2 regions of the Pseudomonas sp. YH-1 genome follow, and region 1 is predicted to be linked to the other one. Evidence: predicted binding sites of a transcription regulator. Region 1 holds the regulator's gene; the other holds the start of a gene.
What was found. Region 1 encodes FliA, which starts transcription of late flagellar genes. Its sites were predicted from a motif close to CTAAAGTTTNNNNNNNNNNNGCCGNTAA; they were not measured.
Positions count from the first base shown of each region.

Region 2: ACKI1H_RS01970 (methyl-accepting chemotaxis protein) is a predicted target of FliA. The motif match lies at 9,179-9,206, and genes of this name have one in related genera.

Region 1 is NZ_CP178184.1:5,632,480-5,648,267, reverse strand. Features, by position in the region: gene ACKI1H_RS25775 (TPM domain-containing protein) at 1-1,125, shown strand, start outside; gene flhA (flagellar biosynthesis protein FlhA) at 1,268-3,391, shown strand; gene flhF (flagellar biosynthesis protein FlhF) at 3,407-4,717, shown strand; gene fleN (flagellar synthesis regulator FleN) at 4,882-5,709, shown strand; gene fliA (RNA polymerase sigma factor FliA) at 5,706-6,455, shown strand; gene ACKI1H_RS25750 (chemotaxis response regulator CheY) at 6,653-7,027, shown strand; gene ACKI1H_RS25745 (protein phosphatase CheZ) at 7,046-7,828, shown strand; gene ACKI1H_RS25740 (chemotaxis protein CheA) at 7,860-10,070, shown strand; gene ACKI1H_RS25735 (protein-glutamate methylesterase/protein-glutamine glutaminase) at 10,148-11,266, shown strand; gene ACKI1H_RS25730 (flagellar motor protein) at 11,266-12,006, shown strand; gene motD (flagellar motor protein MotD) at 12,023-12,904, shown strand; gene ACKI1H_RS25720 (ParA family protein) at 12,954-13,742, shown strand; gene ACKI1H_RS25715 (CheW domain-containing protein) at 13,855-14,796, shown strand; gene ACKI1H_RS25710 (chemotaxis protein CheW) at 14,876-15,355, shown strand; gene ACKI1H_RS25705 (DUF2802 domain-containing protein) at 15,357-15,764, shown strand; gene ACKI1H_RS25700 (hypothetical protein) at 15,781-15,788, opposite strand, start outside.
Region 2 is NZ_CP178184.1:425,188-440,975, reverse strand. Features, by position in the region: gene ACKI1H_RS02020 (AMP-binding protein) at 1-814, opposite strand, end outside; gene ACKI1H_RS02015 (hypothetical protein) at 811-1,356, opposite strand; gene ACKI1H_RS02010 (acyl carrier protein) at 1,353-1,601, opposite strand; gene ACKI1H_RS02005 (phosphopantetheine-binding protein) at 1,613-1,873, opposite strand; gene ACKI1H_RS02000 (lysophospholipid acyltransferase family protein) at 1,848-2,660, opposite strand; gene ACKI1H_RS01995 (beta-ketoacyl synthase chain length factor) at 2,636-3,352, opposite strand; gene ACKI1H_RS01990 (ParA family protein) at 3,656-4,423, shown strand; gene ACKI1H_RS01985 (universal stress protein) at 4,428-5,237, opposite strand; gene ACKI1H_RS01980 (YiiD C-terminal domain-containing protein) at 5,315-5,761, opposite strand; gene trxC (thioredoxin TrxC) at 5,847-6,281, opposite strand; gene ACKI1H_RS01970 (methyl-accepting chemotaxis protein) at 7,172-8,956, opposite strand; gene ACKI1H_RS01965 (bifunctional O-acetylhomoserine aminocarboxypropyltransferase/cysteine synthase) at 9,447-10,724, opposite strand; gene selO (protein adenylyltransferase SelO) at 10,847-12,307, opposite strand; gene mscK (mechanosensitive channel MscK) at 12,366-15,728, opposite strand.

The DNA of each region.
Region 1 (15,788 bases):
GCCCGCCTGATCGACAAGCTCAAGGCCCTTGAAGATCGCCGCGGCGCGCAGATTGCCGTGGTGATGTTGCCCACCGTCGGCGAGATGGGCATCGAAGCTTTCTCCAACCGACTCTTCAGCCTCTGGAAGCTCGGCCGCAAGGGCGTGGATGACGGTGTGCTGCTGGTGGTGGCGAAGGACGACCACCTGATGCGCATCGAGGTCGGCTATGGCCTGGAAGGCGCGATCCCCGACGTGCTCGCCGGGCGCATCATCCGTGAACGCATGGCGCCGGCTTTCCGCGACGGCAACTACGCAGGCGGTATCGAGTCAGCGGTGGACGCGCTGATCACCCTGGTCGACGGCGAGACGTTGCCCGACCCCGTCCCCGAGCCATTGCGCCTGCCGCTGGAAGCCTGGTTGCTGCTGGTCTCCTTTGTCGCGGGTGGCGTGGGCGGCGTGCTGCTCGCGGCGCGTCGAATGGGCTGGCGTGGGGCTCTGGCACTTTGTGCCGTGGTGGTCATCGGGGTGACGGTGCTGGCCGGTGGCACCGACACGCTGGCGACCGTGGCGATCGCGCCACTCTGCCTGCTGATCGGCGGCGCCACCTTCGGCGCGCTGTGGACGGTTCGCGCAGTGTTCTATGCCGTGCTCGGGCTGATCGCCTACTGCATTCTGCTCGGCTTCCTGACGCCGCGATTCGGCGGCCTACTCTGGGTCTATGCGCTGGCCGCCCCCGTGGCGCTGATGATCATCCTGGGCCTGTGGTGGCTGCTGATCTCGATGATGCGCGATGTGTGGCGCGGCGGGAGCAAGGCCCGCAAGGGTCGGAAGGGGCGCAAGGCGGCCAAGGGAGCGAACGGCCGCAAGGCCTTTTACTGGCGCCTGGCAGTCTTCATCGGTCTTTACCTGCTGCTTGGCCTGGCTATCGGTGCGCCGGCCGCTCCGCTGAACTGGCTGCTGCTGTTGCCCTTCATGTGCCTGCCGGGGCTGTTGGTCTTCGGCGCGGGGCAGGGCGGTGCGGGAGGAGGGTCAGGCTCCGGTGGCAGTTCGTCCAGCGGATCGTCCGGCGGTAGCTCGGGTGGTGGCGGATTCTCCGGTGGCGGCGGCTCCAGCGGCGGGGGCGGCGCTTCCGGGAGCTGGTGAGAGGGGCCGCTCTGTTTCAGGCATTTCAGGTCTTTCGAGAAAGTTGGAACGCTTCCTGCAAAACCCTGTGTGGATGCCCGGTTGGGCGTCAAAAGTTTGATCCGGTGGCCGGCTCGGTCACCAACGCGCAGGGGAAATTCGGGTGGATCGTACGCAACTGATCGGCACTGTTCGCAGCAATCTGGTAGGGCTCAGCCGGGGCAACCTCGGCGTGCCCCTGCTGTTGCTCGCCATGCTGGCGATGATGACCCTGCCCATCCCGCCGTTCCTGCTGGATGTGCTGTTCACCTTCAACATCGCCCTGTCCATCGTGGTCCTGCTGGTCAGCGTGTACGCCCTGCGCCCGCTGGATTTCGCCGTCTTCCCGACCATCCTGCTGGTCGCCACCCTGCTGCGCCTGGCGCTGAACGTCGCGTCCACCCGCGTCGTGCTGCTCCACGGCCACGACGGCCATGCGGCCGCGGGCAAGGTGATCCAGGCATTCGGTGAGGTCGTGATCGGCGGCAACTACGTCGTCGGTATCGTGGTCTTCGCGATCCTCATGATCATCAACTTCGTGGTGGTCACCAAGGGCGCCGGGCGTATCTCCGAGGTGAGCGCGCGTTTCACCCTCGACGCCATGCCCGGCAAGCAGATGGCCATTGACGCCGACCTCAACGCCGGCTTGATCGAGCAGGCGGAAGCCAAGAAGCGCCGCGCCGAAGTCGCCCAGGAAGCCGACTTCTACGGCTCCATGGACGGTGCCAGCAAATTCGTCCGCGGTGACGCCGTCGCCGGTCTGCTGATCCTCTTCATCAACCTCATCGGTGGCGTGGCCATCGGCATGATCCAGCACTCGATGAGCTTCGGCGATGCCGGCAAGGTCTACGCCCTGCTGACCATCGGTGACGGTCTGGTGGCGCAGCTGCCTTCCCTGCTGCTGTCCACGGCCGCCGCGATCATGGTGACCCGCGTGTCCAGCTCCGAGGACATGGGCCAGCAGGTCAACCGCCAGATGTTCGCCTCGCCCAAGGCGCTGGCCATCTCTGCCGCCATCCTGATCGCCATGGGCCTGGTCCCGGGCATGCCGCACGTGTCCTTCGTTGGCCTGGGCGGCCTGGCCGCCGGTGGCGCGTACCTGATCTGGCACCGTCAGCGCCAGGCCAGCCAGAAGGCCGAGCAGGAAGCCCAGACCCAGCAGGAACTGCTGCCGGCGCAGCGCGCCGAGCAGACCAAGGAGCTGGGCTGGGACGACGTGACGCCGGTGGACATGGTCGGCCTGGAAGTGGGCTACCGCCTGATTCCGCTGGTGGACCGCAACCAGGGCGGCCAATTGCTGGCGCGGATCAAGGGTGTGCGCAAGAAGCTGTCCCAGGACCTGGGTTTCCTGATGCCGTCGGTGCACATCCGCGACAACCTCGACCTGTTGCCCAACGCCTATCGTCTGACGCTCATGGGCGTCAGCGTGGCGGAAGCCGAGATCTACCCGGACCGCGACCTGGCGATCAACCCCGGTCAGGTGTTCGGCACCCTCAACGGCATTGCCGGCAAGGACCCCGCTTTCGGCCTGGAGGCTGTGTGGATCGAGGCCTCGCAGCGTGACCAGGCGCAGTCCCTGGGCTACACCGTGGTCGACGCCAGCACCGTGGTCGCCACCCACCTGAACCAGGTGCTGCACAAGCATGCCCACGAGCTGCTCGGCCACGAGGAAGTCCAGCAACTGATGCAACTGCTGGCCAAGACCTCGCCCAAGCTGGCCGAAGAGTTGGTGCCGGGGATGATTTCCCTGTCGACGCTGCTCAAGGTCCTTCAGGCGCTGCTGCAGGAGCAGGTGCCGGTACGTGACATCCGTACCATCGCCGAAGCCATCGCCAACGTGGCGGTGAAGAGTCAAGATCCCGCCGCGATGGTGGCGGCGGTTCGTGTCGCGCTGTCCCGCGCAATCGTGCAAACCATTGTGGGACTAGAGCCGGAGCTGCCTGTGATCACCCTGGAACCCAGGTTGGAACAGATATTGCTCAATAGTCTTCAGAAGGCCGGACAGGGCTCCGAAGACGGCATGTTGCTGGAACCCGGAATGGCCGAAAAGCTGCAACGCTCGATGGTTGAAGCGGCGCAGCGTCAGGAGATGCTCGGCAAGCCGGCGATTCTGCTGGTGGCAGGTCCCATCCGCGCGATGATGTCGCGATTCGCCCGGATGGCGGTTCCCACCATGAACGTGCTGGCTTACCAGGAAATCCCCGACAACAAACAAGTCACGATTGTCGCCACTGTTGGGCAGAACTGATTGAGGTCCAAGGCCATGCAGGTAAAACGCTTCTTCGCCGCTGATATGCGTCAGGCCATGAAACTGGTCCGTGACGAGCTGGGCCCGGACGCCGCGATCATCGGCAATCGCCGTGTCGCCGGTGGCGTTGAGCTGACTGCGGCGCTGGATTACCAGGCCCCGGTGGCGGCCAGCAAGCCGAACCCGGCGCTGGAAGCCGAGCTGCGCAAGACCCAGGCGAAGATCGCCCAGGCCAAGGCCGATCTGTCGGCTCCCGCCCGTGCCAGCGATGGCGTGCGCAAGGACCGTCAAATGTACGGCACCGAGAAGCCGCGTCGCAGTGCTGCCGAGACACTGGCCGCAGCCATGGACGCACCGGCTGCCCCGGCGCCGGCCGCTGTCGGCCAGCAGGCGCTGGAAGCCATGCGTTTCGAACTCAACGGCCTGCGCGAGCTGATCGAAGTGCAGCTGGGCTCCATCGCCTGGAACCAGCTGCAGAACCAGCGTCCGAAACAGGCCGGCCTGTGGCGTCGCCTGCAACGCATGGGGCTGCCGGCCGACCTGTCGCGCAACCTGCTGGAGCGCGTGGCTTCCATCGCCGACCCGAAGCAGGCCTGGCGCATGCTGCTGGCGCATCTGGCGCGCTCGATCAATACCCCGGAAATCGACCTGCTGGAGCAGGGCGGCGTGATCGCCCTGGTCGGCCCGGCTGGCATGGGCAAGACCACCACCCTGGCCAAGCTGGCTGCCCGCTACGTCCTCAAATACGGCGCGCAGAGCATCGCCCTGGTGTCCATGGACAGTTTCCGCATCGGTGCGCAGGAGCAGATCAAGACCCTCGGCCGCATTCTCAATGTGCCGGTGACCCTGGTCGATCCGGGCCAGTCGCTGATCCAGGCCATGGCGCCCCTGGCGCGCAAGCGTCTGGTGCTGATCGACACTGCCGGCCTGCCCGCCAATGATCCGGCGCTGCGCATGCAGCTCGAAGCGTTGTCGTCGCTGAGCCTGAACGTGAAGAATTACCTCGTGTTGGCGGCGACCAGCCAGAGTCAGGTACTCAAGTCCGCCTGGCAGAACTATCGTTCCTGTGGGCTGGCCGGGTGCATCCTGACCAAACTGGACGAAGCCGGAAGCCTCGGCGAAGCTCTGGCTCTGGCTATCAGCCAGCATCTACCGGTAGCCTATCTGGCTGACGGGCCGAAGATCCCGGACGACCTGCATGTGGCACGCGCGCACCAACTGGTGAGTCGTGCGGTGAGCCTGCAGTCGCCCGACGAGCCCTGCGAGGACGCCATGGCGGACATGTTCGCCGGTCTTTACCAACAGCCGGTGCGTCGCGCCAGCTGAAGATTGTGAGCCCCGTGTGGGGCATGGGGCGGCCGGTTGAGCCGCCCAAGCGATGCGGATGCTCTGCAAGACGATCCGCGAGCGCCGGAGGCGGTAGAGCACTGCAACCGGATTAGCCGAAACGCCAGAAGCGTGACGGTCGAACGACGAGACAAGGTATTGATATGGGTATGCATCCGGTTCAGGTAATCGCAGTCACCGGTGGCAAGGGTGGCGTAGGCAAGACCAACGTGTCGGTGAACCTGTCGCTGGCGCTGGCCGATCTCGGCCGCCGCGTCATGCTGCTGGACGCCGACCTGGGCCTGGCCAACGTCGACGTGCTGCTGGGGCTGTCGCCCAAGCGGACGCTGGCCGACGTGATCGAAGGCGAATGCGACCTGCGCGACGTGATCCTCCAGGGCCCCGGTGGCATCCGCATCGTTCCGGCGGCCTCGGGCACCCAGAGCATGGTGCACCTCACGCCGATGCAGCACGCCGGCCTGATCCAGGCCTTCAGCGACATCAGCGACAACATCGACGTGCTGGTGGTGGACACCGCCGCCGGCATCGGTGACTCGGTGGTGAGCTTCGTTCGTGCCGCCCAGGAAGTGCTGCTGGTCGTTTGTGATGAACCCACGTCCATCACCGATGCCTACGCTTTGATCAAGCTGCTCAACCGCGACTACGGCATGACCCGTTTCCGCGTGCTGGCGAACATGGCCCACAGTCCCCAGGAAGGCCGCAATCTGTTCGCCAAGCTGACCAAGGTCACCGACCGCTTCCTGGATGTGGCGCTGCAGTACGTCGGCGCCATTCCCTACGACGAGTCGGTGCGCAAGGCGGTGCAGAAGCAGCGTTCGGTGTATGAGGCGTTCCCGCGCAGCAAGGCTTCCCTGGCCTTCCGTGCGGTGGCGCAGAAGGTCGACAGCTGGCCGCTGCCGGCCAACCCACGAGGGCACCTGGAGTTCTTCGTCGAGCGCCTGGTGCAACATCCCACGGGTTCGGCCGTATGACCGCGGCCTCCGGAGCGCGTATGTACAGCAAGGCACAGGCGCACAACTCCCAGGAACTGCTGATCCAGAAACACGCCCCGCTGGTGAAGCGCATCGCCTACCACCTGCTCGGCCGCCTGCCGGCCAGCGTGCAGGTGGAGGACCTGATGCAGGCCGGCATGATCGGCCTGCTGGAGGCAGCGAAGAAGTACGACCAGGGCAAGGGTGCGAGCTTCGAAACCTACGCCGGCATCCGCATCCGTGGCGCCATGCTCGATGAGGTGCGCAAGGGCGACTGGGCCCCGCGTTCGGTCCACCGCAACACCCGCATGGTCAGTGATGCGATCCGCGCCGTCGAAGCGCGCACCGGACGCGACGCTAAAGATCAGGAGGTTGCTGCCGAACTCAATATGAGCCTCGAAGATTATTACGGCATCCTCAGCGACACCCAGGGCAGCCGTCTGTACAGCTTCGATGACATGTTGCAGGACGGCGACCAGGGCAGCGGCTTTGCCGAAGACGCCTCGCACCACGAGAACGAGCCGTCCCACGGGCTGGAAGACGAACGCTTCCAGGCCGCCCTGGCCGATGCCATCAGCAAGCTGCCCGAGCGTGAGCGGCTGGTACTGGCCCTGTACTACGACGAGGAGCTCAACCTCAAGGAGATCGGCGAAGTGCTGGGCGTCAGCGAATCCCGCGTCAGCCAGCTGCACAGCCAGTGCGCCGCGCGCCTGCGCTCGCGTCTGGCGGAGTGGCGCGCGCGCTGAGCATCGGGTAGTTTCGCGTCGGCTGCCTCTGTGGGGCGGTGCTGAAGGGATTTTCCTTAGGCAAGTTATAGGCTTACGAATTTTTGGGTGACGTTCCTTTGACGCGCCCACCGCAAAGAGCGCACGGCGCTCGATGAATTGACGGCACGCCCGCCAGGGCGCGTTTGGTATCGATGGAGGCAGGTTTGGACAAGAACATGAAAATTCTCATCGTGGACGACTTTTCCACGATGAGGCGCATCATCAAGAACCTCCTGCGGGACCTGGGGTTCACCAACACCGCAGAGGCCGACGACGGCACCACTGCGCTGCCGATGCTGCACAGCGGCAACTTCGACTTCCTCGTTACCGACTGGAACATGCCTGGCATGACCGGCATCGACCTGCTTCGTGCGGTCCGCGCCGACGAGCGTCTGAAGCACCTGCCAGTGCTGATGGTCACCGCCGAAGCCAAGCGCGACCAGATCATCGAAGCGGCCCAGGCCGGGGTCAACGGCTATGTGGTCAAGCCTTTCACCGCTCAGGTGCTGAAAGAAAAGATCGAGAAGATTTTCGAGCGGGTCGGCAGCTGAGGCTGACAAGAGGGCGTCATGGATTTCAACGAATCCGCGGGTGACTTCGAGTCGACCCTGAAAAAACACGCGCGCGAGTTGGTCGAATGCCTCGAGCAGGGCGACGTGCAGACCGCCGTGCAACTGATCTCCGAGCTCAACCAGGCGCGCGATCGTGGGCTTTACCAGGAAGTGGGCAAGCTCACCCGTGAGCTGCACAACGCCATCGTCAACTTCCAGATCGACCCCAGCTCTCCGCGTGCCCAGGAAGTCTCGCAGATCGCCGACGCCACTGATCGCCTGTCCTACGTGGTGACGATGACCGAGAAAGCGGCCAACCGCACCATGGACCTGGTGGAAGAGTGCACCCCGGTGGTCATGCACATCGAGACCCAGGCCAAGGAACTGCAGGAAGACTGGTCGCGGTTCATGCGTCGCGAACTGGGCCCCGAGGCCTTCCGTGACCTGGCCAAGCGTGTCGAGCAGTTCCTCTACATCAGCGCCCAGGACAGCCGCAAGCTCTCCGCGCACCTGAACGACATCCTGCTCGCGCAGGACTTCCAGGACCTCACCGGGCAGGTGATCAAGCGCGTCACCAAGCTGGTGACCGAGGTCGAGTCGAACCTGGTGAAGCTGGTCTGGATGGCGGGACAGGTCGATCGCTACGCCGGCATCGAGCATGACCACGAGAGCATGCGCGACGCGGTGGAAAAAGAAAGATCGTCCAAGGGTGAAGGTCCGCAGATTGCTGCCGATACAAGAAAGGACGTCGTATCCGGTCAGGACGATGTCGATGACCTGTTGTCCAGCCTTGGTTTTTAAGCGTCCGCTGACGCTGTAGAGGGAGCACCGAATGAGCTTCGACGCCGATGACGAAATCCTCCAGGACTTCCTGGTGGAGGCCGGCGAGATTCTCGAGCTACTGTCCGAACAACTGGTCGAGCTGGAAAGCCGCCCGGATGACATGGACCTGCTCAATGCAATCTTCCGTGGGTTCCATACCGTCAAAGGTGGTGCCGGCTTCCTCCAGCTGAATGCGCTGGTGGAGTGCTGCCACATCGCCGAGAACGTGTTCGACATGCTGCGCAAGGGCGAACGCCGCGTGGATGCCGAGCTGATGGACGTGATGCTGCAGGCGCTGGATACCGTCAACGTCATGTTCCAGCAGGTGCGTGACGCGGAAGAGCCGACGCCGGCGACTCCCGAGCTGCTGGCCGCGCTGTCGCGCCTGGCTGACCCGAACGCCGCTCCTGCCGAGGCTCCCGCGGCTACCGTTGCCGAGCCCGTTGCGGAAGAAGCTCCGGCCGCTTATGGCGACATCACCGACGCCGAGTTCGAGCAGCTGATGGATGCCCTCGAGCCTGCCGCCGAGGCACCTGCCGCGCCGGTTGGCGCGGGTGGCGACGACATCACCGACGACGAATTCGAAGCGCTGCTCGACCAGCTGCATGGCAAGGGCCAGTTCAGCGCTGCTGCCAAGGAACCCGTCAGCGTGGCTCCGGCACCTGCTGCCGAGACGCCGGCCGCAGCTTCTGGTGACGAGATCAGCGACGACGAGTTCGAAGCACTGCTCGACCAGTTGCACGGCAAGGGCCAGTTCACTGGTGCCAAGGAACAAGCCCCTGCTCCTGCCGAACCTGTTGCCGAGAAGAAAGCCGAGGAAGCTCCGGCGGCCGGCGGCGACGACAACATCACCGACGACGAATTCGAGAAGCTGCTCGACGAACTGCACGGCAAAGGCCAGTTCACCGGCGCAAAGGAAGAGCCGGTCGAGGCTGCCAAGCCGGCTACCGCAGCGCCCGCGCCCAAGCCTGCCGCCGCTCCGGCGCCGGCCGCTGCTGCCAAGCCTGCGTCCGCCAAGCCCGCCGCTGCCGCCGCCGAGAAACCGGCCAACGAAGCGGAAACCACCGTGCGCGTGGACACCGCCCGCCTGGACGAGATCATGAACATGGTCGGCGAACTGGTGCTGGTGCGTAACCGCCTGGTGCGCCTGGGCCTGAACAGCGGCGACGAGGCGATGGCCAAGGCCGTCTCCAACCTCGACGTGGTCACCGCCGACCTGCAGTCTTCGGTCATGAAGACCCGCATGCAGCCGATCAAGAAGGTCTTCGGCCGCTTCCCGCGCCAGGTCCGCGATCTGGCTCGCAACCTGAAGAAAGAGATCAACCTCGAGCTGATCGGCGAAGAAACCGACCTGGACAAGAACCTGGTCGAGGCCTTGGCCGACCCGCTGGTGCACCTGGTGCGCAACGCGGTCGACCACGGCATCGAAGGCCCCGACGAGCGCGAGGCTGCCGGCAAGTCGCGTTCGGGCAAGGTGGTGCTGTCCGCCGAGCAGGAAGGCGACCACATCCTGCTGTCGATCTCCGACGATGGCAAAGGCATGGACCCGGACGTTCTGCGCGCCAAGGCCGTAGAGAAGGGCCTGCTGGACAAGGACGCGGCCGATCGCCTGTCCGAGTCCGACTGCTACAACCTGATCTTCGCCCCGGGCTTCTCGACCAAGACCGAGATTTCCGACGTCTCCGGCCGCGGTGTCGGCATGGACGTGGTGAAGACCAAGATTTCCCAGCTCAACGGGATCATCAACATCTACTCGACCAAGGGCCAGGGCTCGAAGATCGTCATCAAGGTCCCGCTGACCCTGGCGATCATGCCGACCCTGATGGTGATGCTGGGTAACCAGGCCTTCGCCTTCCCGCTGGTCAACGTCAACGAGATCTTCCACCTCGACCTGTCGAACACCAACGTGGTCGACGGCCAGGAAGTGGTGATCGTCCGCGACAAGGCCCTGCCGTTGTTCTACCTCAAGCGCTGGCTGGTGCCGGGCGCGCAGTATGACGAGCCGGGCGAGGGGCATGTGGTGATCCTCTCCGTGGGCACTCAGCGCATCGGCTTCGTGGTCGACCAACTGGTGGGCCAGGAAGAGGTGGTGATCAAGCCGCTGGGCAAGATGCTGCAGGGCACGCCGGGCATGGCGGGGGCAACGATTACCGGGGACGGGCGCATCGCGCTGATCCTCGACGTGCCGAGCATGCTCAAGCGCTACGCCCGTCGTATCTGACCGCCATGGGTGGGCGCAGTCAATAAAACAAGCTGCGCTCGCTCGTGTGATGGAAGAAGTTTTTTTCAGGAGTGTCTATGGCTGTCAAAGTCCTGGTGGTGGACGATTCGGGGTTCTTCCGCCGCCGTGTCTCGGAGATTCTTTCGGCTGACCCGCAGATCCAGGTGGTCGGTACGGCGACCAACGGCCGCGAGGCAATCGATCAGGCGCTGGCGCTCAAGCCCGACGTGATCACCATGGACTACGAGATGCCGCTGATGGACGGCATCACCGCCGTGCGGACCATCATGCAACGCTGTCCGACGCCGGTCCTGATGTTCTCCTCGCTGACCCACGAGGGCGCGCGGGTGACCCTGGACGCGCTGGACGCCGGCGCCGTCGATTACCTGCCGAAGAATTTCGAGGACATCTCGCGCAACCCGGACAAGGTCCGCCAGCTGCTGTGCGAGAAGGTCCACACCATCGCCAAGAGCAACCGCCGTTTCGCCGCGTACTCTTCGTACTCGTCGAGCCCGGCCGCACCGGCTTCGACTCCCGCTGCCGGCAGCGCGCGCCCGGCCGCTCCCGTTTCCTCGGGCGGCGGCCATGCGCCGGCCGCTCCGGCTCCGGCGACCTCCGCCGCCCCAAAGCGTAAGCCCTACCGGCTGGTAGCCATCGGCACTTCGACCGGTGGGCCGGTGGCGCTGCAGCGGGTCCTGACCCAGCTGCCTGCCAACTTCCCCGCGCCCCTGGTGCTGATCCAGCACATGCCGGCGGCCTTCACCAAGGCCTTTGCCGAGCGCCTGGACAAGCTGTGCAAGATCACCGTCAAGGAAGCCGAGGATGGCGACATCCTGCGTCCTGGCGTGGCCCTGCTGGCGCCCGGCGGCAAGCAGATGATGGTCGACGCCCGTGGCGCGATCCGCATCCTCCCCGGTGACGAGCGCCTGAACTACAAGCCCTGCGTCGACGTGACCTTCGGTTCCGCGTCCAAGGCGTACGGCGACAAGGTCCTCGCGGTGGTTCTCACCGGCATGGGCGCCGACGGCCGCGAAGGCGCACGCATGCTCAAGCAGGGCGGCGCCCAGGTCTGGGCCCAGGATGAAGCCAGCTGCGTGATCTACGGCATGCCCATGGCGATCGCCAAGGCGGGCCTGGCCGATGCGGTGTACAGCCTGGACGACATCGGCCGCCACCTGACCGAGGCCTGCGGCTGATGGATGTCCTCAGCCTGGTCGGCCTGATCCTCGCGCTGGTTGCCATCATCGGTGGCAACTTCCTCGAGGGCGGGCACGTCGGTGCCCTGGCGAACGGCCCGGCGGCACTGATCGTCGTGGGCGGCACCCTGGCCGCCGCGCTGCTGCAGACCCCGGTCGCGGTGCTCAAGCGCGCCGTGACCATGCTGCGCTGGATGGTCCTACCGCCCAAGGTGGACCTGGTCGGCGGCATCAACCACGTGGTCGGCTGGAGCATGACGGCACGCAAGGAAGGCCTGCTGGGCCTGGAAACCGTCGCCGACGCCGAGCGTGACCCCTACGCGCGCAAGGGCCTGCAACTGCTGGTGGACGGCACCGAGCCCGAAGCCATTCGCAGCATCCTCGAAGTCGACCTGTTCAACCAGGAAAGCCGCGATCTGGCTGCCGCCAAGGTCTTCGAGGCCATGGGTGGCTACTCGCCGACCATCGGCATCATCGGCGCGGTGATGGGCCTGATCCACGTGATGGGCAACCTCGCCGACCCCAGCCAGCTGGGCAACGGCATCGCCGTTGCGTTCGTCGCCACCATCTACGGCGTGGGATTGGCCAACCTCCTGCTGCTGCCCATCGGCAACAAGCTGAAAAGTATCGTGCTGCGCCAGTCGTGCTACCGCGAAATGCTGATGGAGGGCCTGCTGTCCATCGCCGAGGGTGAGAACCCGCGCTCCATCGAGCTGAAGCTGCAAGGCTTCGTCGGCTGAGGAGGAGGGGATGCGCATGCCTCGCCGCAGACGTCATGAGGAACACGAGAATCACGAACGCTGGCTGGTGTCCTATGCGGACTTCATCACCCTGCTGTTCGCCTTCTTCGTGGTGATGTACTCGATCTCCTCGATCAACGAGGGCAAGTACAAGATCCTCTCGGAGACCCTGACCGGCGTATTCAACCAGCCGGACCGCTCGATTCGTCCGATCCCGGTTGGCGAGGAGCGCCCGCGCACCCAGCAGCCTGACCAGTCGATCACCGAGCCGCAGGACGACGGCCAGGCTCAAGGCAGCCCCGACACTCTGCAGCAGATCAGCGACAGCGTGCGCCAGGCCTTCGGCGACCTGATTTCCACCGATCAGCTGTCGGTGCGCGGCAACGAGTTCTGGATCGAGATCACCCTCAATTCCAGCCTGCTGTTCCCTAGCGGCGATGCGATTCCCAATGACGCCGCCTTCGAGATCATCGAGAAGGTCGCCAGGATTCTGGCGCCTTACCGCAACCCGGTGCATGTCGAAGGCTTCACCGACAACGTACCGATCCATAATTCGCAGTACCCGACCAACTGGGAGCTGTCCGCGGCCCGCGCCGCCAGCATCGTCCGCATGCTCGCCCAGGACGGCCTCGACGCCGGTCGGCTGGCGGCGGTGGGATATGGCGAATTCCAGCCAGTGGAGGACAATGCCACGGCGGACGGCCGCGCACGCAACCGCCGGGTGGTGCTGGTGATCTCCCGCAACCTGGAGGTGCGCCGCAGCATCAGCGGTGTGGGCAGCGGCAAGGCGCAGCCGGACCCGGCGTTGCGGCATGCTGGCACGCAATCTGCACCAGTGATTGCCAGTGAGGCGCCCGGCAGTGGCGCCGTCAATTCTTCGTCATCGGCAGGGGACTGAACGATATGAAAACCCTGATCCGATCCTGTGCATGCGGGGAGCCAGCACTATGAAAGTCTGGGCGGTAGCCAACCAGAAAGGTGGCGTCGGCAAGACCACATCCTCGATCGCATTGGCGGGCCTGCTGGCAGATGCCGGCAAGCGCGTGCTGATCGTCGACCTGGACCCCCACGGCTCGATGACCAGCTACTTCGGCCATGACCCGGACACCCTGGAGCACAGCGTGTTCGACCTGTTCCTGCACCAGGGCAATGTGCCCGAGGGGCTGCCGGAATCGCTGCTGTTGCCCACCAGCCACGAACACATCCGCCTGCTGCCTTCGAGCACCGCGCTGGCCACCCTGGAGCGTCAGTCGCCCGGGCAGAACGGCCTGGGCCTGGTGATCGCCAAGAGCCTGGCGCAGCTGTGGAACGAATTCGACTACGCAATCATCGACAGCCCACCGCTGCTGGGCGTGCTGATGGTCAACGCCATGGCGGCCAGCCAGCACCTGGTGATCCCGGTGCAGACCGAATTCCTCGCCCTCAAGGGCCTGGAGCGCATGGTCAACACGCTGAAGATGGTCAACCGCTCGCGCAAGCAGGCGCTGCCGTTCACCATCGTGCCGACCCTGTTCGATCGCCGTACCCAGGCGTCGCTGGGCACTCTGCGGGTGCTGCGCGATACCTATCCGGATACGCTCTGGCAGGCGTTCATTCCGGTGGACACCAAGCTGCGTGATGCCAGCCGCCTGGGCATGGTGCCCTCGCGCAACGACGGCAACAGCCGTGGCGTGATCGCCTACCGCGCGCTGCTCAAGCATCTGCTGGCCCATGTGCCGGCGAGCCAGGTAGCCTGAGCATGTCGTTGCCCAGGCCGGCCGGCCCGAACCAAAGAATCCGACGGATGCGCTCAAGAGCGGCGCGTCCGCTGCCGATAGGCTGGAATGTCACCTTGCGCGGTTATCCATCATGAGTCGTTCCGCTACCGCCACTCGCCCCCAGCTTGCGCTGCAGTCCTACCTGGACGCGCTGCTGCAGGAGGCCACTTTCGAAGACTTCGCCCCGGAGCCGATGGCGCAGCCTGTCGCCGCGCCTGTTGCTCCGGCTCCGGTCGCCCCGGTGGCGCTGGTCGTCAGCGAGCCGGTTGCGCCCTTGCTCGCCGAGCCTCAGGCTGCCGTCGTACAGGCGCCGGAAGCCAGTGTCAGCCTCGACGAATTCGAAGCGGCCGTACTCGAAGAACAGGTCCGTGATGCACGTTTGAACGTCGCCGCCCGAGCTCCGGTGGCCGAGCTGCGCCTGCCCGAGCCTGTGCCGGTCATCGAAGCGCCGGTGATCGCTGAGTCGACCGTCGATGAGCCGCCGGCGCAGATGGGCCAGGTCATCGACCTGCACCAGCCTGGCAGTGCCGAGATGCCCGCCGCGCCGCTGAAGCTACTCGACGACGGCCGCCCGGTGTGGGCCGCCGAGCCCTTCGAGTGCCTGCTGTTCGACGTCGCCGGGCTGACCTTGGCGGTGCCGCTGGTTTGCCTGGGCTCCATCTATCCATTGGCGGGGCACGACCTGACCCCGCTGTTCGGCCAGCCCGACTGGTTCCTCGGCATCCTGCCGGGCCAGAACGGCAACCTGAAGGTGCTCGACACCGCGCGCTGGGTGATGCCCGAGCGTTACCGCGATGACTACCGCGAGGGCCTGCAGTACGTGATTTCCGTGCAGGGCTACGAGTGGGGGCTGGCCGTGCACCAGGTCAGCCGCTCGGTGCGCCTGGACCCGTCCGAGGTGAAATGGCGCAGCCAGCGCCAGCAGCGCCCGTGGCTGGCCGGCACGGTGATCGACCAGATGTGCGCGCTGCTCGATGTATCGGCGCTGGCCGAACTGATTGCCAGCGGCGCGACCAAGCGCCTGCAGCCTTGAGGCCGGGCCGGAAAACCACCTGAATTGAAAGACAACCTCCGCGCCGCAGGCGGCGTGGAACCAGAAGAGGCGAGGGGATATGAAGAAAACGTCAGCGCAAGGTGCCGAAGATCCGATTCTGCAGTGGGTCACCTTCCGCCTGGACAACGAGACCTACGGCATCAACGTGATGCAGGTCCAGGAAGTGCTGCGCTACACCGAGATCGCGCCGGTTCCGGGTGCTCCGAGCTATGTGCTGGGCATCATCAACCTGCGTGGCAACGTGGTCACCGTGATCGACACCCGCCAGCGCTTCGGCCTCGACCCTGCGCCGGTCTCGGACAACACCCGCATCGTCATCATCGAAGCCGACAAGCAGGTGGTGGGCATCCTGGTCGACAGCGTTGCCGAGGTCGTCTACCTGCGCCAATCCGAGATCGAGACTGCGCCGAACGTGGGTAACGACGAATCGGCCAAGTTCATCCAGGGCGTCTGCAACAAGAACGGCGAACTGCTGATCCTGGTCGAGCTGGACAAGATGATGACCGAGGAAGAGTGGTCGGAGCTGGAGAGCATCTGAGGTGCTGATCGCTCTGGTTGTGCTGGGTATCGCCTGCGCCGGTCTTGTACTGGCCTGCGTCTGGCTGTCCGGCCGACAGCGCGCCCAGGAGGCGCAGGCGGTGGCGCTGGCCAAGCAGCTGGCGCTGCTGGAGCAGCGTCTGAAGGACCAGGGCAAGCGCATCGAGTCGTACCAGCAGATCAATATCCGCATGGGCGAGGAGCTGCGCGAGCTGAACAAGCAGGTCGCGCCGCTGCCCGAGCGTCTGGTGCGCATCGAGCAGCGCGACCCCACCAGCCTGTCCTTCAGCCAGGCCGCGCGTCTGGTCGGCATGGGCGCCAGCCCGGAAGACCTGACCCAGAGCTGCGGCCTGTCCCAGGCCGAAGCCGAACTGGTCGCCCGCCTGCATCAGGGCAAGGCGCGGGACTAGTACTGGTTGCCCCTGATTAGCGAT
Region 2 (15,788 bases), 1.5 Mb from region 1:
CGGTCTCGGAGCTGCCGTAGATTTCGGTGGGGGCCTGGCCGAGGCGCTCATGCAACTGCTCGCCGGCTTCGGTCGGCAACGGTCCACCGGAAGAGAACACTCGAACTACCGGGCGTAGCGCCGGCCAGTCGAGGTTGTCGCCCATGCGCTTGAGCAGCGCGGGGCTGCCGACCCAGGCGAAGCGTGGCTGATCCAGGCTGTGGCGTTGCAGGTCTTCGGGAAAGGCGATCTGCCGGCGCAGGAAGGCGCGGCCGGCGGAGAGTGGCCAGAGTACGCGGAACAACAGGCCGTAGATGTGTTGTGCGGCGACGCTGCCGAGGACGCGAGCGTCGCCCAGTTCCGTCCCCCAGAGGTTTTCCAGCACCTGCACTTCGTTGCTCAACTGGCGCAGGGTCTTGCCGATCAGCTTGGGCTCGCCGGTGGACCCGGAGGTACTCAGTACCAGGCGGCAGGCGTCGAGATCGAGCTCAGTGGGGATGACGGCCGGACCGTCCAGTTCGGTCAGCAGCAGGTCGCCGGGCTGGTCACCGATCCAGGCGTCGATCTGCGCGGCCAGCCGTTCGCGGCTGTGGGCGAGGTTGTCGGCTGGCAGCACCGCTTCGGCACCGGCGAGCCAGGCGGCGTAGAGGGCGATGGCCAGTTCGCCGGCATCCTCCAGATGGATCGCCACGCGCTGGGTGTTGCGCTGGCACAAGGCGCCGGCGACCGCGCAAACGCGCTGCACGAAGTCACCGGCCGACAGCGCAGGCTCCAATGCCAGCGGGCGCTCGGCAGGCAGGTCCGGCAGCAGCCGGGCGAGGGATATCGGTTTCATCCTTGACCTCTGACCCGTTGCCGCACCAGCCACTCGACGGCGAACAGCACGCCCATCAGCAGGTAGGAAATCAGGCCGTTGTACAGCGTCCACCAGGCCAGCGGCGCCCACAGGGTGAGGGCCGCGGCGATCAGGCCGTTGCCCAGGAAGAACAGCACCCAGACCTGGGTCACCCGGCGGGTGTAACGCACGGCATGGGGCGGTAGATCGGGTTCGTGCAGGCGCGCCAGGCGCTCCACCAGCGGCGGGCCGAACTTCAGGCTCAGGGCGAACAGGCCGAGCAGGCCGGCGCTGACCAGTACCGGGTACCAGCGCAGCAGGTGTGGCTCGTTGCACAGCCAGAGCACGATGCAGAATGCCACGGCGGCCAGCGCCATCCAGCGTTGTCCGGGGCGTTGGCCGCTTCCCAGGCTGCGGGCGAACCACAGTCCGCCCAGGAGCAGGGCGAAGAATTTCGGCGACAGGTGATCGATGCCGAAGTAGATCGCGAACGGGTAGAGCAGCCCGGCCAGCAGCAGGCCGAGCCCGACCAGGCGTGTCATGGGTTGGCCAGGCGATAGACCGCTTCGACCACGTCGCCGACGGTGCGCACCGACTTGAACTCCTCGGCGGCGATCTTCTTGCCGGTGTGGCGCTTGAGGTGGTCGATCAGGTCGACGGCGTCGATGCTGTCGATCTCCAGGTCCTCGTACAGGTTGGCGTCGAGGCTGATCTGCTGCGGCTCGAGTTCGAACAACTCGACGAGGGCGTCGCGCAGGGTGTTGTAAATGTCCTCACGGGTTTGCATGGTCGGCGATCTCAGGCGGCTTTCTGGGCAGTCACGAAGGCCGCCAGGTTCGCCACGTTGGCGAAGTGCTGGCGGGTGTCCTTGGCATCGGCGTCGATCTTGATGACGTAGCGTTTCTGGATCGCCAGGCCCAGTTCCAGGGCATCCACCGAGTCCAGGCCGAGGCCGTCGCCGAACAGCGCGTCTTCGGCGCCGATGTCATCAGGGCCGATGTCTTCGAGGCCGAGGGCGTCGATGATCAGCTGTTTAATCTCCAGTTGCAGATCGCTCATCTCTTGCGAGCTCCTTGGTGAAATGCTGGTGCAGGAAGGCATTGAGCCGGCGCGAGGCGGCCGGGGCCGGGCCCTGGCTGGCGAACTCGCGCGGATCGATGTCATCGCCCACGCGCAAGCGGAAATGCACGCGGCGAGCGGGAATGCTGTACCAGGGCTCAGCCTTGGTCAGGGTGGTCGGGGTGACGGTGATGGTCACCGGGGTGATTGCGCTGGCACCGCGCAGGGCGATCGATGCCGCACCGCGGTGGAACTCGGGCGCCTTGCCTGGCGTGGTGCGGGTGCCCTCGGGGAAAACGATCAGGGTCTGGCCCTGCTGCAGGGCCGCCACGGCGGCATCGAACATGTCCATGCTGCCGTTGTTGCTGATGTACTGAGCCGCTGTCACCGGGCCGCGGGTGAAGGGATTGGCGAACAGACTCTGCTTGACCACGCAGTTGGCGTTGCGGATCAGGCCGATGAGAAACACCACGTCGATCAGCGAGGGGTGGTTGGCGATCACCATCTGCCCTGGCCGTCCCAGACGCTCGATGCCTTCCACTTCGTAGGTGAGCACGCCGCTGCGCTGCATGATCTGCACGAACAGCCAGAACAGCCGGCTGACTGTCTGGCGTGCCCGGGTACGGCGGCGAATGGTGTCGCCGGGCAGCAACGCCAGCAGGGGGAACACCAGTACCCGCAGCAGCAGGCCGCCGACACCGAAAATGGCGAAGCAAAGGCCGGTGGCGAACAGGCGCCACAGCCAAGCGTCGGTGCGCTTGCTCAGTGGTTGCGTTGCCAGGTCCATAGACGCTTCTTCCAGGGGTGATGGATCAGGCTGGCGGGCTCGATCAGCGCGCGCACCAGGTTCAGTGCATTGGGTAATGGCGGCGCGCTCAATGGCGCGTCGTTGTCCGAAAGGCTCAGGCTCCAGTCGCAGCCGCGCTTGAGGCGCAGGGCCACGGCATGGGGAAAAGGCACATCGTCGACCCACGGCGCGTAGAGCTCGGGTGGTGTCTCTTCCGCCGCGACGACCAGGACTTCCGTAGCACCCTCGGCCAGCAGGGCGGCAGCTTCCAGCAAACCATGCTCAAAGCCGTCCCGTTCACCGGCAATCGCCGTCATTTCGCTGGTGTCCTGCCGCAGGATCGACCACAGGCCGATCACCGCGTTGTGCACGGAAAGGCTGAACTGGGTCGGGGACAATGGTTGTTCGACGGCCAACTCGCGCAGCAGTTCCAGGCTGCGGCCGGTTTCGCCGTGGCGGGAGACGAAGATCAGCGGCATCGGCGGCCGCCCGTCGGCCAGGGGCCAGGCGACACTGAAGACCATGCGCGCCAGAGGACTCAGGCGGCGGCGCTGCAGGGCGGGGAGAAAGGCGACATCCGGCTGCCCGGTGGTGTCAGGCATGCGCTCTTCGCGGGTCCACTGTTGCCAGTCGGCGGTCGTGGACAGGCCCGGGGCCCAGGCGCTCCACTGGTCGATATCGAATTGAATCACGCTGCGAGCTCTTGTGGGCCCTTGGGGGCGTTCCTGTCGGCAAATGAGTCTTCCCTGGTCCACCAAGGGCTTCGTCGACACGTGCCATGGCGCAATGCTGGCATTATCCCGGTCGTTCTGAGGTCAGGCAAACTTTTGCTTACAAAGGCTGGGCAAGGTTCTCAATTTACCGTCGTGCCTGTTACGAAGCTTGGGGGAATCGCCGGAAGCCGCCGAGCGGTCGTCTGGCGAAGGATGCTCGCCCTTGTCATGGGCTTTGCATAGAATCCATCGGCACTCGATTGGTTCCTGGAGGGACGGCTCATGCGGCGTGTGGTGTTCAATCAGAAAGGCGGGGTCGGCAAGTCCAGCATCGCCTGCAACCTGGCGGCAGTGAGCGCGGCGGAGGGCTATCGCACCTTGCTGGTGGACCTGGATGCACAGGCCAACTCCACGCATTACCTGACCGGTCTGACCGGCGAGGACCTGCCGGTGGGCATCGCCGACTTCTTCAAGCAGACGTTGTCGTCCGGGCCTTTCAGCCGCAAGGGCAAGGTGGATATCTACGAGACGCCCTTCGACAACCTGCACATCGTCACCGCCAGCCCGGAGTTGGCGGACCTGCAGCCCAAGCTCGAGCAGAAGCACAAGATCAACAAGCTGCGCAAACTGCTGGACGAGCTCTCCGAAGACTACGACCGAATCTACCTGGATACGCCGCCGGCGCTGAATTTCTACACGGTTTCCGCGCTGATCGCGGCAGATCGCTGCCTGATCCCCTTCGACTGCGACAGTTTCTCCCGCCAGGCGCTGTACGGCCTGCTGCAGGAAATCGAAGAGCTGAAGGAAGACCACAACGAAGAGCTGGAAGTCGAAGGCATCGTGGTCAATCAGTTCCAGCCGCGCGCGACCCTGCCGCAGCAACTGCTGGATGAGCTGGTGGAGGAGGAATTGCCGGTGCTACCGGTGTACCTGATGAGCTCGGTGAAGATGCGCGAGTCCCACCAGGCCTGCACCCCGCTGATCTTTCTCGAGCCGCGGCACAAGCTGACCCAGCAGTTCGTCGAATTGCACAACCTGCTGGAAGCCTGAGCGATTACTGGCTGATCAGCACATCGCAGGGCGGCCGGCGCAGGAAATAGCGCGTCGAGCTGCCCAGCATGGCCTGCTCGATGGCGCCGCGGCTGCGACTGCCGAGCACCAGCAGGTCCGGCGTCCATTCCCGCAATGCCGTCTCCAGCGCCTGCTGGGGCGTTCCCTGCTGCACCGCGCAAAGCAATTGCGGCCCTGTAACCGGCACTTGCGTGCGCTCATCCTGCAGCGCCTGGCGCAAAAGTTCGCGCTGGGTTTCCAGATGGCTGTCGGCGCGATCGGCCTTCTTGCCCGGCTGGTAGGCGTTGAGCGCCAGCAGTTCGGCGTCGGGCGTGAGTAGCCGGTAACCAGCGCGCCAGGCCTGGCAGGAGCAGTGCGACAGGTCCAGCCCGGAAAGCGCCTTGGCATAAGGTCTGGCGGCTTCGTCCACGGCCAGCAGGATCGGCGCGCGGCAATGCCGGGCGATGCGCTCCAAGGTGGTGCCGTCGAAGCGCTCCAGCAGTTGCTGATGGTGCGCGCCAATCACCAGCAGGTCCGCGTTCAGTTCCTGAACCGTATCGGTCACGGTATTGGCCGCGCGCCCCTGGCGGATCACCAGTTGGTAGTCGGTGATGTCACTGGCGCGGGCCGCATCGCGCAATGCCACCTCAGCGGCTTCGCGCACCGTGGCCATCATGCGGTCCGGGAAGAATTCCTCGATGACGTGCAGCAGCGTGACACGGGCGCCGTGCTGGCGGGCCAGCTGGGCGGCGCGGCGCACGGCGATATCCGCCTCGACGCTGAGGTCGTGGGCGACGAGCAGGTTCTGGTACATGGTGGATTCCCTCTGGTGGCGCTTCCACTGTCGCGCCACGTAGGAAAATTCACCTTGATACAGGGCAATGGCCGGCTTCAGCGGCTACGCAGCTGATAGATGGCGTGGCTTTCAGCAACGACATTGCCCTCTTCGTCCTTGAGTTGCAGGTCGAGAACGAACTCGGACTTGCCGTGATGCGTGGCTTCCTCGCCGATGCGCTGGATTTCCTCCTCGCTGAGCTGCGCCTCGACCGTCACGTCGCTGGCGGCGGGCCGCAGGAAACGCAGGCCGGCTTCCTTGACGATGGGGTAGAAGCGCCGGGCGTCGAAGCTGGTCAGCATGAGCACACCGCCGGGCATCTCGGCCACGGTGAACAGCGCTCCGGCGTACATGTTGCGGATGTGGTTCTCATTGCCCTTGAGCGGCATGCGCAGGCGCACGTGGCCCGGTTCCAGCACCTCGGCCTTGAGGCCGGTGCGCTTGACGAAGGCGATGTGTTCTTCGGTGAGCTGGCGGATGAAGTCTTCGGGGTAGGAAGGCATGGCGTGCTCCGTTGGCTTTTTGCCCAAGCCTAGCCGCCCCGCGCGGCCTGGCAATGACCGCACCGATTGACCGAAACGCTCGCCGTCAGATGCCCTGGCGGGACAGCCAATCCAGCAACTGCGGCAGCGGCATCGCACCGCTCTGGCGCGCCACTTCCTGGCCGTTGCGTAGCAGTATCAGGCTGGGAATCGAGCGAATGCCCAGGCGCGTGGAGAGGTTCGGGTTGGCATCGCTGTCCAGTTTGGCGAAGCGCACCTTGCCCGACAGCCGTGCGGCGGCCTGCTCGAACACCGGCGCAAAGCCCTTGCACGGCCCGCACCAGTCGGCCCAGACGTCCACCAGCAATGGCAAGTCGCCCTTGGCCTGGGCGGCGAAGCCAGCCTCGTCGAGGTCGAACGGCGCATCCAGCACGATCGGCGACTGGCAGCGCCCGCAACTGGGCGAATCGCCCAGGCGCGCGGCGGGCACGCGGTTGAGGCCGTTGCAGTGGGGGCAGGGAATGATCAGGGGATCGGACATGATGGGGCTCCAGAGGCGGTGAGGAGCTAGGTGGTGGTAGGAAGGCAGAATATCAATGGGAGGGCTGGTGAGAATGACCATGAAAGTTAAGTTTCAGGTGGTCATCGAGGTGTTCCCTAGGCCTGTGAGACCTTGGGGGGCTTAGTTCATACGGGCTCTTGTTGTTCTTTGGCTGGGGGCGAATTAGATAAGAACATCCTGGATTTTGTGGGCCGCAGTTAGAAGGGTTAAGTTGTTTTTTCAGCAGGGCGGTGAGTCAGGTTTCGGGTGCGGAAATAGAGGGATAAGTTATCTTTCCTAATTGATGTGGATGGATATTCGGAATATTCCTTAATTGATTTTTCCTGTTTCCATGCTCGCCGGGAGAATATCTCATTCTACCCGCCAGGTTGAGCTCATACGCTGAGTTTGCTCGCGCTGTCGAGCGGAAAACTTTGACTGGCTCCTTAATGCTAGAGGGTAAAATGAAAACTATTATTTCGTCGTTCCTTTCCGCGATCATTGTTCTCTCCGGTGTCGCTGCACTGTCCATGTCCTCGGCCGCTTCGGCCGCCTCCAAGGAAACAACGGGAGCCCACAAGTGTAAATACCATCCTCAGTTGTGTAAGGGCGGTAAGTAATATTCAGGTAAGTTGTATTGCCCGGCATGCTATCTGCTAGCAATTACTGTATCTCGCATCAACTCTCCAACTGAGCTTATCTGCTCGACGGTGATAACTATCGGCAGCCGGCTGCCATGCAATTGTCGCGTCGAGCGTTCAGACGAGTTCTCCCGTTCGTTGCAGGGGGTGGATGCATTGCAAGATGATCACGGGCAATGCCTTGGGGCGCATCGAGCGTATCAGGAACCAGATAAAACGGCCGCCGGGGGAGTGCCGGCGGCTGCAGGTTCACACCCGGAAATGACTCACTAGCGTCTGCAACTGTCCGCCCAGGCGCGCCAGTTCGACGCTGGAAGCGGCGACTTCTTCGTTGGCCGAGGCGGTCTGTTCCGACACATCACGCACATTGACCACGCTGCGGCTGATTTCCTCGGCGACGGCGCTCTGTTCTTCGGCGGCGGTGGCGATCTGCTGGTTCATTGCCTGGATGTTGGAGACGGTGCGGGTGATCTCGCCGAGCGATTCGCCGGCCTGGCGGCTGAGGGCGACACTGCTGGCGGTGAGCTCGCGGCTGCCGAGCATGACGCTGGAGACCTGGCGAGTGCCGCTTTGCAGGCCGGCGACCAGGGCTTCGATCTCTTCGGTGGATTGCTGGGTGCGCTGGGCCAGGCCGCGCACTTCGTCGGCAACCACGGCGAATCCTCGCCCGGCCTCGCCCGCGCGGGCAGCTTCGATGGCTGCGTTGAGGGCCAGCAGGTTGGTCTGTTCTGCGACTGATATGATCACGTCCATGACCTTGCCGATTTTCTCGCTCTCCTGCTCCAGGCGCTGCATGGCTTCGGCGGAGCGCTCGACCTCGATGGCCAGGCGTTCGATCTGCTCGACGGCCTTGTTCACCACGCGGTCGCCGTCCTGGGCCTGGTGGTCGGCGGCGGAGGCGGCCTGGGAGGCCTGTTCGGCGTTGCGCGCGACTTCCTGCACGGTGGCGGACATCTCGTGCATGGCGGTGGCGACCTGGTCGGTCTCGACCTTCTGGGTGTTGGCGCCGGCGCTGGTCTGCTCGGTGACGGCAGAGAGTTCCTCGGCGGCGCTGGCGATCTGGGTGACGCCATCGCGGATGCCGCCGATCAGCTCGCGCAGGCTCTGACTCATGCGCTGCATGCTCTGCTGCAGGCGGCCGAGTTCGTCACGGCGGCTGACCTGGATGCTCTGCGACAGGTCACCGGCAGCGATGCGGTCGACCACCGCCATGGTGTCGTGCAGCGGACGGGTGATCTGGCGAGTGATGATCAGCGCAGCGATGCTGCCCAACACCAGTGCGAGCAGGGTGACCAGGGTCTGCAGACTGCGAGCTTTGGCGCTCTCGACGTCGCGGCGATCGAGCTGCAACTGGTAGAGATTTTCGCTGATCTTGACGATGTCTTGTCCCTGGGCGGTCATTTCCTTGCGCGCCTGGACGATCGCGGCCATGTGCTGGCGCAGGGTCTGCACGGCGTCGCGGTAGGTGCGCAGGGCGGTACCGAGTTGCTGAACGTATTGCGCTTCGGCGACACCGAGCACGCTTTCCAGGGCCGGCAGGCCGGCGATGCTTTCATCGAGCTGGCGGGTCACGCCGTCACCGTTGCTGGTGAGGGCGGTGGCGAGGTAGTCGCGCACGTCGTAGCGCGCTTGCAGCAGGTCCTCGCGGGTGCCGGTAATGGCCTGGAAGCGGGTGGCGCGCTCTTCGTCGGCCGGCGCCTTGAGGATGTCCTGCTGGATCTGCGCGGTCAGCTCATTGGCGCGGGCGGCATTGTCCTGCAGGGCGCGGCGGGTGATGCCGGCACTCTGGTAGCCGGCGCGCATGGCGGCCAGGGACTTCTCGTAGTCGGCGATGATGCCGCCGAGCTGGTCGAGCATGCGCACGTTCTCGGGGCTGACGAAGGACGCGCGCAGTTTCTGCTGCTGGGCCTTGAAGTCGGCCAGGGTGCTCATGACGTTGGCGGCTTCCTGCTCGGCGCCGTCGGCGATCATGTACTGCAGGCGGGTGATGCGCAGCTTGGTGAGGCGCGAGTTCAGCTCGGTGATGTCGCTCATCCAGTTGCTGCGGTCGATCAGCGAGCCCAGGCCGACCCAGCTGACGATGGCGAGGATGGCGGTGAAGGCGAGCACCAGGCCGAAGCCCAGGGCCAACTTGAGGTTGACGCTCAAGTCGGAAATCCAGCGGTTCATTGACGATCTCCAGGAAAGGTTGTGTGAAGTCAGGCCGTTCGGAGATTGTTCTTGTTGGGGGCCAGGCGGGCGGACCGCGCCAAGACCCTATCGGCAGGTCGGGGCAGAACCGTATGGTCACGGGCGAAAAAGTTATCCACCGGCCCGCGCCGGAGGCGGGTCGGAAGACAAGGAGCGGGGGAAAGGCGGACGAAATCCCTGTTCGCTGGCGTGTCGTGCGGTGCGGTTACGCGCTGGCTGTCGGCGCTGGGCGGGATTGTACGGAATCGTCCGATGCTGCGCCCGGAAATGATGGCAAAGAGATATTGCGGGCGCCCGCACGAGGCCCTTGGGGACTCGTGCGAGGCGAGTTGGGTCAGGCCTTGGCCGCGTCCAGCGCCTGGGTGAGGTCAGCGAGGATATCGTCGATGTGCTCGATGCCGATGGACAGGCGCACCATGTCACGCGGCACGCCGGCCTTCTGCAGTTCCTCGTCGTTGAGTTGGCGGTGCGTGGTGGAAGCCGGGTGGCAGGCCAGGGACTTGGCGTCGCCGATGTTCACCAGGCGCACCACCAGCTTGAGTGCGTCGATGAAGCGTGCGCCGGCTTCCTGCCCGCCCTTGATGCCGAACGAGAGGATCGACGCTGGCTTGCCGCCCATGTAGCGCAACGCCAGTTCCTGCTCGGGGTGATCGGCAAGGCCTGCGTATTTCACCCAGCTGACTTGGGGGTGGTCCTGCAGGTACTGGGCGACTTTCACCGCGTTCTCGCAGTGGCGCTCCATGCGCAGGGCGAGGGTTTCCAGGCCCTGCAGGATGAGGAAGGCATTGAACGGCGAAAGTGCGGCACCGGTGTTGCGCAGCGGCACGACGCGGCAGCGGCCGATGAAGGCGGCGGGGCCGAAGGCTTCGGTATAGGTGACGCCGTGGTAGGACGGGTCAGGCGTGTTGAGCAGCGGGAAGCGCTCTTTGTTGTCGGCCCAGGGGAATTTGCCGGAGTCGACGACGATGCCGCCGATGCTGGTGCCGTGGCCGCCGATGTACTTGGTCAGCGAGTGCACGACGATGTCCGCGCCGTGTTCGAACGGGCGGCAGAGGATCGGCGTGGCGACGGTGTTGTCGACGATCAGTGGCACGCCGTGGCGGTGCGCGGCATCGGCCAGGGCCTGGAGATCGACGATGTTGCCCGCCGGGTTGCCGATGGATTCGCAGAAGACCGCCTTGGTGCGCTCGTCGATCAGCGCTTCGAGGGCGGCGATGTCATCGTGCGGCGCGAAGCGGGTCTGGATGCCGAAGCGCGGCAGTGTATGGGCGAACAGGTTGTAGGTGCCGCCGTAGAGCTTGGCTACCGAGACGATGTTGTCGCCGGCCTCGGCGACGGTCTGGATGGCGTAGGTGATGGCGGCCATGCCGGAAGCCACGGCCAGCGCCGCGACGCCGCCTTCCAGGGCGGCCACGCGCTCCTCGAGCACCGCGTTGGTGGGGTTCATGATGCGCGTGTAGATGTTGCCGGCAACTTTCAGGTCGAACAGGTCAGCACCGTGCTGGGTGTCGTCGAAGGCGTAGGAGCTGGTCTGGTAGATTGGCACGGCCACGGCCTTGGTGGTCGGGTCGGGGCTGTAGCCGGCGTGGATGGCCAGGGTTTCCGGTTTCATTGTTCGAGCGTCCTTGTGGCAGAAAGCCCCGAGGATGCGAGCGGCGCCCGGCCCTGGTCAATGACCGGGAGCAATGTGGCCGGGGCGCCGCTAGATCGCTTTTCGCTGAGCTTATAACCGGCTCAGGACGAGCAACTGATCTCCAGGTGCTTGCCCCAGTCCGGCGGGCGACGGGTGAAGGCTTCGGCATCCGGGTGCTCTTCGAAGGGCCGGCTGAGCACTTCATGCAGGCGGCGCACGACGCTGTAGTCGCCTTGTTCGGCAGCCGTGATGGCTTCCTGGGCGAGGTAATTGCGCAGCATGTAGAGCGGGTTGACGGCGTGCATGCGGGCGCGTCGCTCGTCCTGGCCGCCGCCTTCACGCTCAACGCGGGCCCGGTAGTCGGCGGCCCAGGCGTCGAAGCCGGCGAGGTCGACGAAGTCTTCCCGGACCATGGCCAGCGCCTGCTCGGGTGCCTGGTCGCCGAGGCGTCGGAAGAACAGCGAATAGTCCACTGCGCCTTTCTGCATGGATTGCAGCAGGCGCTGCACCAGTTCCAGGTCTCCGTCTTCGGCGGTGGTGAGGCCAAGTCTGCGGCGCATCCGGTCCAGGTAGTGCGCCTGGTAGAGCGCCAGGAAGAGGTCCAGGGTGGCGCGCAGGTCGTCCACTTCGACGAAGGGCGTCAGCGCCTGGCCAAGGGCGGCGAGGTTCCAGTGGGCGATGGGCACCTGGTTGCTGAAGGAGTAGCGGCCGGTGTCGTCGGAGTGGTTGCAGATGTGGTTGGCGTCGAAGTCGTCGAGGAAGGCGTAGGGGCCGTAGTCGAAGGTGATGCCGAGGATCGACATGTTGTCGGTGTTCATTACACCGTGGCAGAAGCCGTAGGCCTGCCAGAGGGCGATCATCTCGGCGTTGCGCTCGACGACTTCGCGGAAGAACGCGAGGTAAGGCTTCTCGTCGCCCAGGCACTGCGGGTAATACGACTGGAGAACGAACTCGCCGAGGGTGCGCAGCTGTTCTTCCTGCTGGGTGTAGTAGAAGTACTCGAAGTGGCCGAAGCGCACGTGGCTGGGCGCTAGGCGCAACAGCATGGCGCCAGTTTCCCTGGACTCGCGCCACACCGTGGTGCTGGAACCGGTCACGCACAGTGCGCGACTGCTGGGAATGCCCAGGGCGGTGAGGTATTCGCTGGCGAGGAATTCACGGATCGACGAGCGCAGCACCGCGCGGCCATCGCCCATGCGCGAATAGGGGGTCTGTCCGGCACCCTTGAGGTGCAGATCCCAGTGTTCTCCGGCGTCGTTGACCACTTCGCCCAGCAACAGGCCGCGGCCGTCGCCCAGGCGTGGGTTGTAGGAGCCGAACTGGTGCCCGGAATAGACCATCGCGCGCGGATCGGCTTCTTCCCAGAGCTTGTGGCCGGCAAAGATTTCCGCGAACAGCGGGTTGTCTGCCTCGCTCGCGTCGAGGTCGAGCAGGGCCATGGCGGCGGGGCTGGCGACGACCAGGCGTGGGTCGGCGATGGGATCGGGCAGGACCTGGGTGGAAAACACGTCGCCCAGGCGGGCGAAGCGGTTATCGAAGGTCAGTTCGTCGAGCTTTTTCACACGCATCTCCGGGACAAGTCCGAGCATTGTGCTCGGACTTGTCCGAAGGCGTCCACCCTTAGGCCTTGTCGCCGGCGGGCTTCTCGTTCTGCGTTGCGGGCAGCTTCACCGGTGTGGCGGTGGGTTGCTGCTGGCCAACGATGACCTGGGCTTCCTGGCCCTGGAAGTTCTTCAGGAACACGTCGACCTGGTTGAAGGCCATGTCGATGCCAGCCTCGCGGAAGGCCAGGGCAATGCGGGTGAGGGTTTCGTCCACCGCCGGGTTGCGGTCGCCCAGTTCGCGCACATGGAAGCGCAGTTCGTAGTCGAAGGTGCTGGCGCTGATGGTGGTGAAGTACAGCACCGGCTCCGGGTCGCGCAGGATGCGGGTGTTGGCATGGGCGGCGTCGAGCATGATCTTGCGCGCCAGCGGCAGGTCGCTCTCGTAGGCCAGGCCGATCTTGATGGTGACGCGCGTGACGGTATCGCTCAGCGACCAGTTCACCAGTTGGCCGGTGATGAAGGTCTGGTTGGGGACGATGATTTCCTTGCGGTCGAAGTCGGTGATGGTGGTGGCGCGGATGCGAATCCGGCTGACGGTGCCGGACAGCGTGCCGATGGTCACCACGTCGCCGATCCGTACCGGGCGCTCGAAGAGGATGATCAGGCCGGAGACGAAGTTGGAGAAGATCGCCTGCAGGCCGAAGCCCAGGCCAACCGACAGCGCGGCCACCAGCCATTGCAGCTTGTCCCAGCTCACCCCGAGGGTGGACAGCGCGCTGACGAAGCCGATGCCGCTGATGGTGTAGGACAGCAGGGTGGTGATGGCGTAGGCGCTGCCCTGGGCCAGGGTCAGGCGTTGCAGCACCAGAACTTCCAGCAGGCCGGGCAGGTTGCGCGCCAGGGCCACGGTCACGGCGGCGATCACCAGTGCCATGAGGAAGTCACTGAGGCTGATCGGCGTGGTGGACGCCGCGTCGCCGGTGCCACTGGTGTACTGGTAGAGGGTCACGTTGTCGAGGTAGGAGACGACGCTGATCAGGTCGGCCCAGACCCAGTACAGGGTGACCACGAATCCGATCAGCAGGCCCAGGCGGATCAGGCGCATGGACTGGTCGTTGATCTGCTCGATACCCAGGGTCGGCTCTTCGACCACCTCGGTGCCCTCGATGCCTTCCTTGGGGGTGTTCTGGCGCTTCGACAGCGCGCGCTGGTAGGCCAGGCGGCGGGCGGCGACACCCATGCCGCGGACGAAGGTGGCTTCCACCACCATCCAGAACATCAGCAGGAACAGGGTATCGATCAGTCGATCGGTGAGCTTGAGCGCGGTGTAGTAGTAGCCGAAGCCCACGGCCAGGAATAGCGCTACCGGCAGGGCGGTGAAGCCCAGGCCGACGATCATCTTGATCATCGACGGGCGTTCGCTGGACGGGCTCTTGAACAGCAGTTGGGCGAGCAGCCAGGTCATGGCGCCGTAGCCGAACAGCACCACGGCAATGCCGATCACGTCATCAGCCAGGGAGGCCGGCGCGTGTTCGGCGACGGTGACCACGGCGACCAGCGACATCACCACCAGGCCCAGTCGGCGCATCAGCTTGCCGAGGAACAGCACCTGCGGCTGGCTCCAGTGGAAGTGCCGCTCGGCGATGCCGCCCGGACGCAGGATGCGGTGCGCGGTGTAGAACACCAGCCAGACCTGCGCCATCTCCAGCAGCGCGCTGCCCAGGGTAGCGTTCTGCCCGCGGGCGTCGAGCAGCAGCGCGAGGCCGGCGATGGCCAGCGCCAGGGTGCCGGGCAGTGCCAGCAGTACGGCGAGCAGCAGGGCCAGTGGGGTGTGGGCTTGGCTGTCGCGCTTGAAGTGACCGATGTCGTCGTTCAGCGACTCCAGCTTGTCGTAGAGGAACTTGCGCTTCCACAAGAGCCCGGCGACCAGCAGGAGCAGCGGCAGGAACAGGAAGGGCCGGTCGATCAGGCCTTCGAACAGCTCCTTCACCCCCGAGCCCCAGGGCACTTCGGCCAGTTGGTGGTGCAGCAGGGTCGGGGTCATCTTGAACCACGACAGATCCAGCGGGCGGTTGCTGGGAATCCAGAACATCTGCTCGTCAAGGGTGGCGCGCAGGCTGTCGCTGGTTTCCTTGAGCTGCTTCTGGTTCAGCTGCAGGGTGATGGCTTCGTTGAGGAGCGCGTTCAGCTCGTGGTTGAGGCGCTCCATCAGTTCCAGGCGGGTGTCCACCAGTTCGCCGAGGTCATGGCGCAGTTGCGGGGTGACGCTTTCCTGCGATTGCTGGGCCAGCAGGTTGTCGATGTAGACTTGGGTGTTGTTGATCTCGTCGCGCTTCTGGTTCAGCTCGAACTGGTACAGACGCAGGTCGGCGATCTCGTCGGCGAGGTCCTGGTCGGTCTTGATGACCGGCAGCGACTGCTTCTGTTGGTAGAGGATTTTCGACAGCAGCAGGCTGCCGCGCAGCACATTGATCTGTTCGTCCAGGGCCTGCTCGCCCTGGGTCAGGTTATCCAGCTGCTGCTTGGCTTCCAGGTTGCGCCGGGTGAGGGTGTTGAGGCGATCGGTGGTGCGCAGCAGGTAGTCGGAGAGCTTGAGGTTGGCTGCGCTCTGCTGACTCAGCAGGCTGTCGGTGCCGGCGGCCTGGCTGCTGTCCTTGGATAGTTCGGCGACAGTCTTCTCCGACTGTTCGCGGCGCTTGTCGCTGATCATCGCCTGCAGTTCGAGGGTCTCGCGTTCCTCGCGGCCGATGCGCTCGGCCAGCAGGTCGCGCTGGCTGGAGGCGAGGTCCAGCAGCAGGTTGTTGCCCGCCAATTGCTTGCGCAGCAATTGGTTCTGCGCCGTGAGCGAAGCCTGTTCAGCCAGCAGCTCGTTGCGGCGCTCCTCGGCGAGCGGCTTCGAGCCTTCCTTGCCAGCCTTGAGCGTGGTGTTGATATCCAGCAGACGCGTCTGGTTCTTGCTCAGGTCAGCCTGGGCGCGCTCGGGGCGGGTCTGCGCGGTGAGGATCTCGCTCTTGGCGTCGACCATGTCCTTTTGCCAGGCTGCAAGCTGGGTGGACTGCTCGTTGAGGAGCATTTCCAGCTGGGTGGCGCTGTAGCTGCCGTAGCGCTGGCTGGCCGGTTTTTCGCTGGTGGCCTTGAGGCGGGTGAGGGCCTTCTGGTTCTCGTTGATCAGCTTGGGCGCGTCGGCCAGCTTGCCGTTCAGTTCCTCCAGCTGCTTCTCGCTGTCAGCCTTGCTGGCCAGCAACTTGAGGGTGTTTTCCAGGCTGGCCTTGATCGGCTTGGCCTCGGCGTCGGCCAGCTTGCGGTCGGCCAGGCCGTCGAGGCTCTGCTGCACCTTCTCGGCGCTCGGCACGGTGGATTCGGCGGCCAGCGCGGGCAGGCCGGTGAGCGAGCCGGCCAGGAGGACGGCGGTCAGAAGGGTACGCAGCAGGAATGACATGGTCGCGTTCAGCGGCTCGTGCAAAAAAGTGGAGTGAGGGTAGTGCTGGCAGGCCGGCAC